Regions from separate parts of the Micromonospora coriariae genome, predicted to be linked through region 1. Evidence: riboswitches for the same ligand, from Rfam matches in the RefSeq annotation. Region 1 holds a riboswitch; the other holds the start of a gene.
What was found. A riboswitch is a leader RNA that binds a small molecule or an ion and turns the genes downstream of it on or off. The one in region 1 is predicted to bind ZMP and ZTP.

Region 1 (7,037 bases):
GCAGAACCAGCTCCCGGCGTACCGGACCAGGTCGGTGAAGGCGCTGTGCGGCGCGCTGTCGCCGATCCGATGGACGGCGGTGACCTCGGCGGTGGTGCGGCGGGTGGGTGACGACGTCTCGCGCGGCGGCCTCCTGGCGGTGGGGGACGACGGCCGACGCTAACCGCCCCAGCCGACGCCCGCACCGCCACGAGACGAACGCGCGACGAACTCCCCGTCCGGGTGTGGCTCGTACTGTCGGATTGATGTCGCCCGTGCGGCGGCGTCGGCGCGCTGGGGCGGGTTGATGGCGCTGGCCGGTCACGATTGCGGCGGCCTGCCGGTCGTCGCGCGGGCCGGTTGCGTCGGTTGGGGGTGGCGTCGGTGCTCAGCTCGTTCCTCCAGACCATGGCGACCAGGATGGTCGAGGAGATCCTCAAGCGACTGGTCGAATGGCTCGCACCGAAGGCGCTGCGGTCCGTGCCGCACCGCGCCGCGCCGAACTGCCCGCGCTGCGGCGGGTACGGCGTGGCCCGCTGGGCGCCTGGCGGGGTGCGGGCGGTCTTCGTGCTGTCCCTGCTGGCCTTCACGTGGGGCTTCGCGGGCGTCCTGCTCGGCGTGCCGGCGGTGGTGTTGGCAGTGGTCGGTGGAATCTTGTCCGACGGTCTCGGCGCGATGCTGCCCGCCCTGCTCGTGCTGCTGGGCCTGCCGGTTTCGGCCACCGTGATGATCGCGGGAGCGCTCGGGCTGGCGTATTACCAGAGCTACCCGCCGAAACGGTGCAACCGCTGCCGTGGCAGCTGGCCACGGCGAGAGCGCGACGAGTACCTGCGGGCGGCCCGGCCGGTGTTCACCTGTGGTTGCGGTCAGCGGCTACGGGTGCCCGGGCCCGCCGGGGCCCGGCTGCGCTGCCCGCGCTGCGGCACCGAACACGCCACCCCGGCCGCGGCCGGACGCTGACCTGGACGCGATCAGCGTGCCGTCCAGGTCGAAGACGATCCGGTGTATCTGCCGCACCCCGCCGAGCTAGCCGCCGGCCGGCTCCTGCTGGGCGCGGTGTGCGGCGGCGACCCGCTTCGGGGCGCGGGCGGCCAGGTCGACCCGCCGCAGCGGCCTCTCGGTGTGCTCGGCGAGCAGTTGGCCGAGCACGTGCCGGGCTTCGGCCGCCTTGGCCGGCTCCGGATTGTCCAGGCTGATCAGCGCCTTCCACAGCGCCCAGCCGCGCCCGCGCGCCCAGGTGGCCGAGTCGACGTCGAGCGCGTCGTGGAAGGCGGCCCTGCTCGGGCCGTGCAGCAGCGTCCAGGCGATCACGGTGTCGCAGGCGGGATCGCCGACACCACAGCAGCCGAAGTCGATGACGGCGGCCAACCGGCCGCCGCGGACCAGCAGGTTGCCGGCCGCGACGTCGCCGTGGAACCAGACCGGCGGCCCCGCCCAGTTGGCGTCGAGCGCGGCCTGCCACATGGCGGTGACCGCGTCGACGGGCAGCCGGTCGCGGTGCGCCCCGATCGCCGCACGCGTCTCGGCGTCGTAGGTGGCCAGCGGGCCGCCCCGCCACGCGCTGTGTGGGCCGGCCGCCGGGCCCCCGGTGGCGTCGACGCCCCGCAGCGCGCGCAGGAAACCGGCGAGGTCGGTGGCGAACCGGGTCAGGTCGTCGATCCGCTCGGGCCGCGCGGTCCGTCCGCCGATCCACCGGTAGACCGACCACGGGTACGGGTAGCCGGCGCCCGCCCGACCGTGGGCCAGCGGGGTGGGCACCTCCCGCGGCAGCCGTTCGCCGAGCACCGGCAGCCAGCGCTGTTCCTTGGCGACCTGGATTGCGTACCCCGCGCCGCTGGGCAGCCGCACGGTCATCGCGTCGCCCAGGTGGAAGGTGCGGTTGTCCCAGCCGCCGACCTCCACCGCGCGTACCGGCAGCTCGGCCCAGTGCGGGAACTGGTCGGCGACCAGGCGGCGGACCAGTGCCTCGTCGATCCGGCCGGCCACCGCCTCATCGGTGTCGGGTACGTCGGGGAGGTCCTGTGCGTCCATCCGCCCGAGCCTGCGGGGACCGGGTCAGGTCCGCAAACGGCTTTTACGCCGGACGCTGGGGTCGGTGGCGTGCTGAGCGCGACCACGGTCCGCTCGGCGTGCTGACCCACCGCGTTCACCGGATGGCAATGCGCGACGACCCGACTGCCGACGTCCTGCGTGGACGGTCATAATGGGCCGCATGGTTGCCTGGGAGTACGCCCTGCTCGTCCGCCGCTATCAGGGGCAGGGCCGCAATTTTCACGTCTCGTTCGTCTGGTACGCGCCGGACGGTTCCCGTAGGGACATCACCGCCTTCGGTGACACCGCCATCGCGCACCTCAATCGGGTCGGCCGGGAGGGCTGGGAACTGGTCTCCGCCGCGGAGGACGTGAACAACGTCCAGGGCAGCACCGAGGTCCACCGCTACCACCTCAAGCGCCCCCTGGCCTGAAACGCGCCCGCCGCGTACCTCCCGCCACCCCCACCCCCGCCCCCGCGCCCCGCCCCCGCCCCCGCGCCGCGCCCCGCGCCGCCCCGCGCGTCGATCTAGGGAGAATCGCCGCTGGTTGATCTCCAGCCGCAGCCATTTTCCCTAGATCGACGCGGTGGGCGGTCGGCGCGGCGCGGCGGCCGGCGGTCGGCGGGACGAGTCAGGTCAGGTCGACGGTGGGGTAGAGGGGGAACGGGGCCAGCAGGTCGGTGGCCTGGCGGGCGATCTTGTCGGCGAGGGCCGGGTCGAGGGTGTACTTGGCCTTCGAGGGGGTGCCGTCGGCGTTGGCGCCGGCCGTGGTCTGGGTGAGCACGGTGTGCATCAGCTCCGCCGTCTGGTCCATCTCCGCGGTGCCCAGGCCGCGGGTCGTCAGCGCCGGCGTGCCGATCCGGATGCCGGAGGTGTACCAGGCGCCGTTCGGGTCCTGCGGGACCGAGTTGCGGTTGGTGACGATGCCCGAGTCCAGCAGCGCCTGCTCGGCCTGCCGGCCGGTGAGCCCGTACCCGGACACGTCGATCAGCACCAGGTGGTTGTCGGTGCCGCCGGTGACCAGCTTCGCGCCCCGGCTCAGCAGCCCCTCCGCGAGGGCCTGCGCGTTGTCGACGATCCGCTGGGCGTAGTCGGCGAAGTCGGGGCGGCGGGCCTCGGCCAGGGCGACCGCCTTGGCGGCCATCACGTGCGGCAGCGGACCGCCGAGCACCATGGGGCAGCCCCGGTCCACCTGGTCGGCCAGCTCGGGCTGGCAGAGCACCATGCCGCCGCGCGGGCCGCGCAACGACTTGTGCGTGGTGGTGGTGACGATGTGCGCGTGCGGCACCGGGTCGAAGTCGCCGGTGAACACCTTGCCCGCCACCAGGCCCGCGAAGTGCGCCATGTCCACCATGAAGGTGGCGCCGACCGAGTCGGCGATCTCCCGCAGGATCCGGAAGTTCACCTTCCGGGGGTACGCCGAGTAGCCGCCGACCAGGATCAGCGGCTTGAACTCGCGGGCCACCTCGGCCACCCGGTCGTAGTCGATGAGGCCGGTCGCCGGGTCGGTGCCGTAGCTGCGCTGGTCGAACATCTTGCCGGAGATGTTCGGCCGGAAGCCGTGCGTGAGGTGGCCGCCGGCGTCCAGCGACATGCCGAGCATCCGCTGGTTGCCCAGCTCGCGGCGCAGCGCGAACCAGTCGGCCTCGGTGAGGTCGTTGACCTGGCGCACCTGCGCCTTCTTCAGCGCGGGGGACTCCACCCGGTCGGCCAGCACCGCCCAGAACGCGACCAGGTTGGCGTCGATGCCCGAGTGCGGCTGCACGTAGGCGTGCGCCGCGCCGAACAGCTCGCGGGCGTGCTCGGCGGCGAGCGCCTCGACGGTGTCGACGTTCTGGCAACCGGCGTAGAAGCGGCGCCCGACGGTGCCCTCGGCGTACTTGTCGCTGAACCAGTTGCCCATCGCGAGCAGGGTCGCCGGGGAGGCGTAGTTCTCGCTGGCGATGAGCTTGAGAGACTCCCGCTGATCGGTCAGCTCGGCGCCGATGGCGTCGGCCACCCGCGGCTCGACAGCCCGGATCACCTCGAGGGCACTCCGGAAAGCGGTGGACTCGGCGTTGCGCGACATGCGACCTCCTACAGACGTGCGGAAGGCCCAGGCGCTCGGCAAACGTCCTCGTGACGGGGCCGCTCCCCGATGGTTCTCCATCCCCACGCGCCAGTAACGGCCCGGGCCGATCCTACCGGCCCGGTCCGGGCCCGCCCGGCCGACCTCCGGACACGACCCGCCGAGGTGGTTGGGCCGGCCGTGGCAGGGCAATCGGTAGGGGTCTGCCGCGCCGGTGCGGGTGCGGCCGCCGTCCGCACGAGAGGAGTCGACACCATGACCACACCGACCACCGAGCGTCCGCTCGCCGTGGTGACCGGGGCGTCCAGCGGGATCGGGTACGAGTTGGCCGCGCAGTTCGCCGAGCACGGCTTCGACCTGGTCATCGCCGCCGAGGACGACGGCATCACGACGGTGGCGGAGAAGCTGCGGCGCGACGGCGGCCCGCAGGTCCAGCCGGTACGTGTCGACCTGGCCCGCGAGCAGGGTGTGCAGGAGTTGGTGGCGGCCGTCGCCGCGACCGGGCGCCCGCTGGACGCGCTGGCACTCAACGCCGGCCGGGGCGCCGGCGGCGCCTTCGTCGGCGGCACCGACCTGCGTGACGAGCTCGAGATCGTCGACCTGAACGTGCGCTCGACTGTGCACCTGGCCAAGCGGCTGCTGCCGGGAATGGTCGAGCGGGGCGCGGGCCGGGTGCTGTTCACCTCCTCGATCGCCTCCACCATGCCCGGGCCGTTCCAGGCGGTCTACAACGCGTCGAAGTCGTTCGTGCAGTCCTTCGCCGAGGCGCTGCGCAACGAGCTGAAGGACAGCGGCGTCACGGTGACCTCACTGATGCCCGGTCCGACCGACACCGGGTTCTTCGACCGGGCCGACATGGAGGACACCCGGGTGGGCTCGGGGAAGAAGGACGACCCGGCGAAGGTCGCCGCGCAGGGCTTCGCCGCGTTGATGAAGGGCGATCAGACGGTCACCACGGGTTCGCTGATGAACAAGGTGCAGACCGCGGTCGGCAAGGTCGTCCCGGACAAGCTCAAGTCCGAGCAGCACCGCCGGATGGCCGAGCCGGGCTCGGGCGACTGAGCGCGGCACCGCCCCGACCGGGGTGGCGCACGACGAAGGGCCCGGCGGTGCCGGGCCCTTCGTCGTACACGGTGGTTCAGGCGGTCACCGCGTCGATCGCCTTCTTGATCGCCTTCGGCTCGCCGGGGGTACGCGGCGCGTCCGCGCGCAGCGCGATCATCTTCTCGCCGATCTCCTGGAGCTGCTTGCGACCCAGTGCCTCGCGCACCTTGGGGAACCACTCCTGCTCCTCCTCCTCGACGTGGTGCGTGACGTTCTCGATCAGCACCGTCGTCTTGGCGTTGAAGCGCTCGTCCTCGGCGTCCATGCTGGCCAGCTCGAAGCAGAGCAGGTCGGCCACGTGGTGCTCCTCGTACGACTCGAGGATGTCGTCCTCCAGGTCGGGCAGGAGCCGGCGGACCTCCGGGTACATCACCTCGTTCTCCAGGTAGGTGTGCACGGTCAGGGCCTCCAGGATCTGGCCCACCAGCTTCTGTCGCTGACTCGCCGGCCCCTCCTCGGCATCCTGGAAAGCCTTGAACAGGCGGCGCATCTCCTTGTGGTCCTCTTTGAGCAGGACGATGGCATCGGTCGACACCGGCATGACCTCCCTGGATCTCGTCTGGTGTCGATCCCGTACCCGGGGGGTGAACTGCGGAAACTGGGTTACCTCGAACGGGTGGGGCCCGGTGCCGAAGCGCCGGGCCCCACCCTTGCCGCACAGTTGGTCAGCGGACCACGTCGTACGCGCTCACCATGCCCGCCCCGTAGAAGCCGTTCCGCGCCCCGCCGGAGCAGGTCGCGTCGTAGGCGGCACCCAGCAGCGGGACCGGGTTGTAGACACCCGCGGGGCAGCTCTGCGCCTGGGCGGTGCGCTCCAGGAACGACGCCAGCTGGCCCGGGGACATGCCCGGGTGGGCCGAGGCCGCCAGCGCCGCGACGCCGGCGACGTGCGGGCCGGACATGGAGGTGCCCTGCTTGTAGCCCCAGCCGTTGGTCCGTGTCGCCGTGTTGAAGGTGGTGGACAGGATGCCGTCGGTCAGCGTCGACTGGGCACCCTGGGTGCGGAACCGGGTGTCACCACCCGGAGCGGTGACGTCCACGACACCCTGGCCGTACGAGGAGTAGTAGCTCTTCTCCCCGGTCGGGCCCACCGCCGAGACGGTCACCACGCCTGCCGCCTCGGCCGGTAGGTCGAGGCAGGCGCTGTTGATGTCGCGCACCTCGGGCGTCCCGTTGTTCGGGCTGCCCACGTCGACCGTCTTGTGCGCCAGGTCGACGTTGGAGTTGCCCGCGGACGCGACGTTGAGCACGCCCTTGCTGTGCGAGTAGCGGATGGCACGCTGCACGGCCTGCCACACCGGGCGCTGGCGCGCGTCGTTGCGGCAGTTGAACTCCCACGGGTCGATGTAGTAGCTGTTGTTCGTGACCTTCATGCCGTGCTCGGCGGCCCAGAGGAAGCCGCAGACCGCCGCCTCGGGGTAGATGAATCCGTCGTTGTTGACCACCTTGACGGCGGCCACCTTGACGCCCGGCGCGACGCCGGTGACGCCGACGCCGTTGATGGCGGCGGCGATGGTGCCCGCCACGTGGGTGCCGTGGTCGGAGGTGGTCGGGTTCCAGGCCGCCTCGGTGGTGTCGACGACGCCGCCAAGACAGGACGTGCTCTTGTCCTTGGCGATCTGGCTGGCCAGGTCGGGGTGACTGGAGGAGATGCCGCTGTCCAGCACGCCCACCACCACGTCGGCGCTTCCGGTGGTGACGGCGTGGGCCTGCGGAACGCCGATCATCGGCATGTCCCACTGCTGGCCGAACAGGGGCTCGGCGGTCGGGTCACCGGTGGCGCCGGCGAGGTCGGCGGCGGAGACCTCCACGGTCTCGCCCTCGTCGAGAGCGGTGCCGAGCCCGGTGGTCGCG
Region 2 (7,037 bases), 1.9 Mb from region 1:
GATCATCTCGCCGGCGATCATGCCGCCGGCCACGCCGAGCGCCGCACCGGCCACCATGCCGCCCATCCCGTGTCCCCGGCCGTGGCCGTGCCCGTGACCCGGGCCGAAGCCCTGCGCGCGCAGGCTGCCGTAGCGGGAGGTGGTCTCGCGCAGCCAGCCGTCGACCACCTGCGCCCAGTCGACGCGGTCGACGTCGGCGTGCGACACCTGGTACCGGCCGAACGCGTCGTGCCCGGCGCTGAGGAAGCCGCCGCGCTTGTCGCACTCCAGGATCACGTCCGCCCCGCGCTGGTTGGTCACGAAGGTCAGCTCGACCTCCCGGATCGTGCTGGCGTACTGCGGCGAGGCGAAGAACTCGATCTCCTGGTAGAACGGCAGCGTCTGCTGGACCCCCCGGATGTGGCCGCGCTCCAGATCGGCGTGCTTGAACCGGAAGCCGAGCCGCTGGAACGCCTCCAGAATCCGCTCGTGCACCGGCAGTGGATGCACCGCCACCTGGTCCAGGTCGCTCTTGTCCACGGCGCGGGCCACCGCCAGCTCGGTGCGCAGGCCCATCGTCATGCCGTGCAGGCGCTGGCCGTACACGTCGGTGATCGGCGTTTCCCACGGCACCGGCAGCTGGAACGGCAGCGAGAGCTGCTGCTTCGGCGCGAGCTGGATCGGGCCGCTGACGGCCATCCGGTGAAACTCCATGGTGCCCGCGTACTCGGTGTCGTGTCCCTCGACCTCGACCCGGGTGACCAGGCCGATCACCACCTGCTCGATGGCCGCCGGGCTGTCACCGCCGACGAGGTTGACCTGCCCGTCGAGGGTCAGGCCAGGCCGGGTGTTGGGGTTGGTCAGCACGGTGTCCACGCTGGGACCGCCGACACCGAACGCGCTCAACATCTTCTTGAAGACCATCGGAACTCCTGTGCGACAGCCGACCGCTCCACCATGGAGTCGGACGTTGACTCGTGGGCACCCTATCCAGGGGCCCTGTGAGATGGCTGTGAAGTACTGGCGGTGAGCACCCTGTGTCGCCGTGTCGGCGCGCTGGGGTCATGTCAGCGGCTCGCACGTCGCCGGAACAGCACGCCGGACGCGGTCACACCCACCACCAGGAACCCGACGGCCCAGGCGAGCGCGGCCGGGGCCGACTCGGCGGCCGGACCGCCCACCAGCAGCCCACGAACCGTCTCGACAAGCGGCGTCATCGGCTGGTTGCGGGCGAACCCCTGGAGGAAGTCCGGCATCGTCTCCGGTGGCACGAACGCGCTGCTCACGTACGGCAGGAACAGCACCACGAAGGAGAACGCTCCGGCCGCCTCCGCGTTCGTCACCAGCAGGCCGAACGCGGCCGACAGCGCTGATATCCCGCACATGAACAGAGCCAGCAGCCCGAGCAGGGCCACCCAGTCGAGCACCGAGGCCGTCGGCCGGAAGCCGAGAAGGAGAGACACCGCGACCACGATGGCCGTCGAGACCAGGTTGCGCGCCACGCTGGCCACGATGTGCCCGATCAGCACCGCCGAGCCGAGGACCGGCAGCGAACGGAGGCGGGCGACCATTCCGGTGGTCATGTCCTGGTTCACCCCCACGCCGGTGGAGGCGGAGCCGAAGGCCGCGCAGATCAGCACGATCCCCGGCACGACATAGGTCAGGTACCGGGTGCCCGTCTCGATCGCGCCACCGAAGACGTAGACGAACGCCAGCAGGATCAGCACCGGCAGCAGGATCGCGGTGATCAACGCGTCGACGCTGCGTAGCGATCGTCGCAGACCGCGACCGACCAGCGCGCCCACGTCCACGAGCGCGCCGGGCATCCGGGTCAGCTCGGGGGCGGTCATCGGGTCACCGCCACGGCCGGCGGCTGGCCGCCCTGCGGCTGCTCGGTCAGCGGCTGCTCGGTCAGCGGCTGCTCGGTCAGTGCGAGGAACACCTCATCGAGCGTGGGCCGGTGCAACGCGAGCCGCTCCACCTCGACGCCCCGGGCGTGGAGCAGGCCGAGCAGGTCCCGCACTGCCGCCGCGCTGCCGTCGGTGGGAACGTGCACGGACAGCGTCTCCGCGTCCTCCCGGATGGGTACCGCGGTCGCGGCGAGTAGCGGCACGGCGCGGGCGAGCGTACCGGCGTCGGGAAGGAAGAGCTGCGCCGTCTCGCCGCCGATCCGGGCCTTGAGCTGCTCGGCGGTTCCCTCGGCCACGACCCGGCCGCCGTTCAGCACGGTGATCCGGTCCGCCAGCCGGTCCGCCTCCTCCAGGTACTGGGTGGTCAGCAGGACGGTGACGCCGGCAGCGGCCAACTCCCCGATCGAGCCCCAGACGTCGCGGCGGCTGCGCGGGTCCAGCCCGGTGGTCGGCTCGTCGAGGAACAGGACCCGAGGCTCGACGACGAGGCTCAGCGCGATGTCCAGCCGGCGGGCCATGCCCCCGGAGTAGGTCGACACCCGCCGCCCGCCGGCCGCGGCCAGCTCGAAGCGGTCGAGCAGTTCGTCGGCTCGGGCCCGCGCCGCAGCCCTGGTCAAGTGGCGTAACCGACCCATGAGGACCAGGTTCTCGCGGCCGGTCAGCATCTCGTCGACCGCCGCGTACTGGCCGGTGAGGCTGATCGAGCGGCGCACCGCCGCCGGCGCGGACACGACGTCGTGCCCGGCCACCACCGCCCGGCCGCCGTCTGGACGCAGCAGCGTGGAGAGCACCTTCACCGCCGTCGTCTTTCCGGCCCCGTTCGGCCCCAGCAGCGCCGCGACGCTGCCGCGGTCGACCCGCAGGTCAACCCCATCGAGTACGGCGATACCGCCGAACCGCTTCGTGACTGATTCAAGTTCAACTGTGTATGCCATAAACCGAGTGTATGCCATACACCAGGTATAGGATCAACCCCTCATGGAACGCGCGATGTCACCGCTCGAGGCGGTCTGGACGGCCAAGCCCGCCCCGGAGGCACGGGAGGGGCTGTCGCTGGCGCGCATCGTCGGCGCCGCGATCGAGGTAGCCGACACCGACGGCCTCGTCGCCGTGTCGATGAGCCGGGTCGCCAAGAGCCTCGGGTTCACCACGATGTCGCTCTACCGGCACGTCGCGAACAAGGAAGAGCTGATCCTGCACATGCAGGACGCCGCCGTCGGCCCCCCGCCGGCGGACCTGTTGACGGGCCAGGGCTGGCGGTCGGACCTGGACCGCTGGGCCTGGGCGGCGGTCCGGAAGCTCCGCAGCCACCCGTGGATCCTGCAGACGCTGTCGATGTTCGGCCCGCCCGCCACCCCGCACCAGCTCAGCTGGTTCGAGTACGGCCTCCGCGCCCTGGGCCCGACTCCGCTCGACGAGAACGAGAAGGTGTCGGCCATCCTGCTCATCCAGGCACACAGCTTCGCCGACCTGACGTTCCACGCGGCCGGTGCGCCCACCGCGATCGCCGATGCCGACCCTTACGAGACGCTCTTCACCCGGATCATCGATCCGGCCCGGTTCCCCGCACTGATGGCCGCGTTCAGCGGCGGCGGCTTCGCCACAACCGACGACCCCGAGGCCGACCGGGACTGGCTGTACCAGTTCGGCCTGCAACGGATCCTCGACGGCGTCCAGGTCCTCATCGAGCAACGTCTCCCCGGGGAAGCCTGAAACCCCACACCTTCCGTTGTTGATCCACTCGACATCAGCGATATCGGGGTATCCCGGTCGGCGGAAACCCCGATATCCGCGATACCGAGTCGATCAACTAATGCCGCCACCAGGAAGGGTGCCAGTGCGGACCATGTCTGCCTGCCGACGCTCCCTAGGGCCTAGCCAACCTGACGCTCGGCGGCGGCGACGGCGTTGCGGAAGAGCATGGCCACAGTGGTGGGGCCCACCCCGCCGACTCGGGGGGTGATCGCCCCGGCGACCTCCGCGCACGTCTCGTCGACGTCCGGCAGCAGCCGCCGGCCCGCGTACCGCACGCCACCGCCGATGACGACGGCCCCCGGCTTGACGTGCTCGGGCTGGATGATGCCGGGTACGCCGGCGGCGGCGATCAGGATGTCGGCTCGGCGGGTGTACCGGGGCCAGTCCGCGACGCCGGTGTGCACGACCGTGACGGCCGCGTTGGCGGTGGGGCGCTTCTGGGCTAGGAGGGTCGCGAGTGGCCGCCCGAGCGTGGCGCCCCGCCCGAGGATGACCACCTCGCGTCCGGAGACCGGAATGCCGTGGTGGGCCAGCAACGCCTCGATGCCGGCCGGCGTGCAGGGCACCGGACCCGGCAGCCCGAGTGCGAGCCGACCCAGGTTCAGCGGATGCATGCCGTCGACGTCCTTGTCCGGGTCGATCCTCTGCAAGGCCGCGTCGTAGTCCAGGTGGTCGGGGACCGGGTACTGCACGAGGATGCCGTGCACGGCGGGATCGGCGTTGAAGGCGGCGATCACCTCGTGGAGTTGTTCCTGCGTGGCATCGGCGGGCAGGTGGCGGTGCGGCGAGGCGAAGCCCAGCTGGGCGGCCTGGCGCTGCTTGATGCCGATGTAGCCGGCACTGGCGTCATCGTCGCCGACCAGAACGGTGGCCAGGGCCGGGACGACGCCCGCGGCGCGGAGCACGGCCACCCGCTCGGCAACGTCGGCGAGGACCGCGTCGGCCACCGGCTGACCCGGCAGCAGGGTGGCAGTGCGCGGGGTGGTCTGCTCATCGGTTGACGGCATGGCTCTCCTCGGCGCGGAAGCCCAGGCGGTCGACCCCCGCGATGAGCTCCCCGATGGTTCTGCCATCCCAGGTGCCGCCAGTCGCGTCGCCGCCCATTCTGCCCGACGAACCGGGCACCGGGCCAACCGGCCGGGCCCGTGGCCAGCGGTCGGGCCGTCAGCCGGCCTGGACGACGATCAGCTCGCCGACCTGCTCGCCGATCGCGGTACGTGCCTCCGCCGGCAGCCCGACGTCGGTGATCAGCACGTCGGCGGCCTCCAACGGGGCGATGGTGGCGATGCCGATGGTCTCCCACTTGGTGTGGTCGGCGAGCACCACCAGCCGGCGGGCGGCGCCGATCAGGCAGCGGTTCACGCCGGCCTCCAGCAGGTTCGGCGTGGTGAAGCCGGTCCGTGGGCTGAGCCCGTGCACGCCGAGGAAGAGCAGGTCGACGTTGAGCGCGCTGATCGCCGCCTCGGCCACCGGCCCGGTCAGCGCGTCCGACGGAGTACGGATGCCGCCGGTGAGCACCACCGTCTGGTCGGCGCGCGGATTCTGGTAGAGCGCGTCGGCCACCGGGATCGAGTTGGTCACCACGGTCAGCCCTCGTACGTCGGAGAGCAGCGTGGCCAGCGCGGCGGTGGTGGTGCCGGCGGAGAGCGCGATGGCCATCCCCGGCTCCACCATGGTCGCCGCCCGCTCGGCGATGGCCCGCTTCTCCGCCTGCTGGCGGATCGACTTCGCGGCGAAGCCGGGCTCCTCGGCGGAGCCCGGACCGGCCAGCGTCGCGCCGCCGTGCACCTTGTCCACCAGCCCGCGTTCGGCCAGCACCTCCAGGTCGCGCCGGATCGTCATGTCGGACACGCCGAACCGGCTGACGAGCTGGCTCACCCGTACGCCGCCACGCTGGCGGATCAGATCGAGAATGGCGGTCTGCCGCTGCTGGGCGAGCACCTGGGGAACCTCCTTCGCGCCGTGACTGTCACCGGGTCAGGCCGGTCCGTCGACCCGGTCCTCCCGGACCACCGCCACCTCGCCGGCCGGCACTGTCAGCTCACCGGCGCACCGTGCTTCGCTCAACAACTCGGTGCCGGTCACCGCGAGCCGTACCTCGCTCTCGGTGTGGTTGATCGCGAACAGCCAGCTTCGCTCACCGTCGCGGCGCCGGACCACCTCCACCCCCACGGGCGCCCGCACCGCCGGGCGGACGCCCGCCTCGTCGACCAGCCGGGCGACCAGCCGATCGGTGGCCGGCTCGTCCAGCCGGGTGCCGACGTACCAGGCGGCGCCCGCGCCGACCGGGTGCCGGGTCAGCGCCGGCACGCCCGGCAGCGGCCCATCGGTGTACGAGGCGAGGACCTCGGCGCCCACCGGGTGCAGCCACTCGGTCCACACGTCGGCCGTGCTGCCGTCGTCCAGCCGCACCTGCTCGCCCTCGCGCAACGGGAAGAACTCCTCGGTCCGTACGCCGAGCAGCTCCCGGAACGCGCCCGGGTAGCCGCCCAGCCGGATGTGGTCATTCTCGTCCACGATGCCGCTGAAGTAGGTGATCGCCGCGGTGCCGCCGGCCTCGACGAACCGGCGCAGCGCGTCGACGTCGGCATCGCGGACCAGGTAGAGGGTGGGTGCCAGGACCAGCCGGTAGCCGCTGAGGTCGGCGGACGGGTGGACGATGTCGGCGGTCACGCCGGCCCGCCACAGCGCGCCGTACAGGGCGGTCAACCGGTCGGCGTAGCGGACGTCCACGCTGGGGTGCGAGTCCAACTCGACACCCCACCACGCCTCCCAGTCGAACAGGATCGCCACCTCGGCGTCCACCCGGCTGCCGCGTACCTCGGCCAGTGCCTTGAGGTCCGCGCCGAGCTGGCAGACCTCGTGGAACACCTTGGTCTCCGGCCCGGCGTGCGGCACCAGCGCGGAGTGGAACTTCTCGGCGCCGGCCCGGGAGGCCCGCCACTGGAAGAACAGCACCCCGTCGGCGCCCCGGGCGACGTGCGCCAGGCTGTTGCGGCGCAGCTGCCCCGGCAGCTTCGCCACGTTGCGCGGCTGCCAGTTCACCGCGCTGGTGGAGTGCTCCATCAGCAGCCACGGATCACCGCCCGCCACGCCGCGGGTGTGGTCGGCGGAGAGGGCCAGCCCGAGGTGCGCCTGCGGGTCGGCGGCGGTGAGGTAGTGGTCGTTGGAGATCAGGTCCACGTCGTCGGCCCACGAGTGGTAGTCCATGTGCTTGATCCCGGTGCCGATCATGAAGTTGGTGGTCACCGGCTGACGGACCAGCGTCTTCAACAGCTCGCGTTCGGCGCGCAGTTGGGCCCGTTGCTCGTCGGAGGAGAAGCGCAGGAAGTCCAGCTGCTGCGTGGGGTTGGCGAAGGTCGGCGCGGTGCGCGGCGGGTTGATCTCGGCCCA

Region 2: another riboswitch for ZMP and ZTP. It lies ahead of GA0070607_RS04235 (bifunctional 5,10-methylenetetrahydrofolate dehydrogenase/5,10-methenyltetrahydrofolate cyclohydrolase); the one in region 1 lies ahead of GA0070607_RS27605 (glycine hydroxymethyltransferase).

The regions. Positions count from the first base shown of each region.
Region 1 is NZ_LT607412.1:5,956,964-5,964,000, forward strand. Features, by position in the region: gene GA0070607_RS33660 (hypothetical protein) at 1-163, shown strand, start outside; gene GA0070607_RS27585 (hypothetical protein) at 364-939, shown strand; gene GA0070607_RS27590 (aminoglycoside phosphotransferase family protein) at 1,006-2,010, opposite strand; gene GA0070607_RS27595 (hypothetical protein) at 2,183-2,443, shown strand; gene GA0070607_RS27605 (glycine hydroxymethyltransferase) at 2,643-4,079, opposite strand; ZMP/ZTP riboswitch at 4,098-4,187, opposite strand; gene GA0070607_RS27610 (SDR family NAD(P)-dependent oxidoreductase) at 4,335-5,141, shown strand; gene GA0070607_RS27615 (hemerythrin domain-containing protein) at 5,218-5,718, opposite strand; gene GA0070607_RS27620 (S8 family peptidase) at 5,849-7,037, opposite strand, start outside.
Region 2 is NZ_LT607412.1:912,448-919,484, forward strand. Features, by position in the region: gene GA0070607_RS04215 (sporulation protein) at 1-903, opposite strand, end outside; gene GA0070607_RS04220 (ABC transporter permease) at 1,047-1,829, opposite strand; gene GA0070607_RS04225 (ATP-binding cassette domain-containing protein) at 1,826-2,824, opposite strand; gene GA0070607_RS04230 (TetR/AcrR family transcriptional regulator) at 2,880-3,602, shown strand; gene GA0070607_RS04235 (bifunctional 5,10-methylenetetrahydrofolate dehydrogenase/5,10-methenyltetrahydrofolate cyclohydrolase) at 3,764-4,651, opposite strand; ZMP/ZTP riboswitch at 4,664-4,746, opposite strand; gene GA0070607_RS04240 (DeoR/GlpR family DNA-binding transcription regulator) at 4,809-5,585, opposite strand; gene GA0070607_RS04245 (beta-galactosidase) at 5,622-7,037, opposite strand, start outside.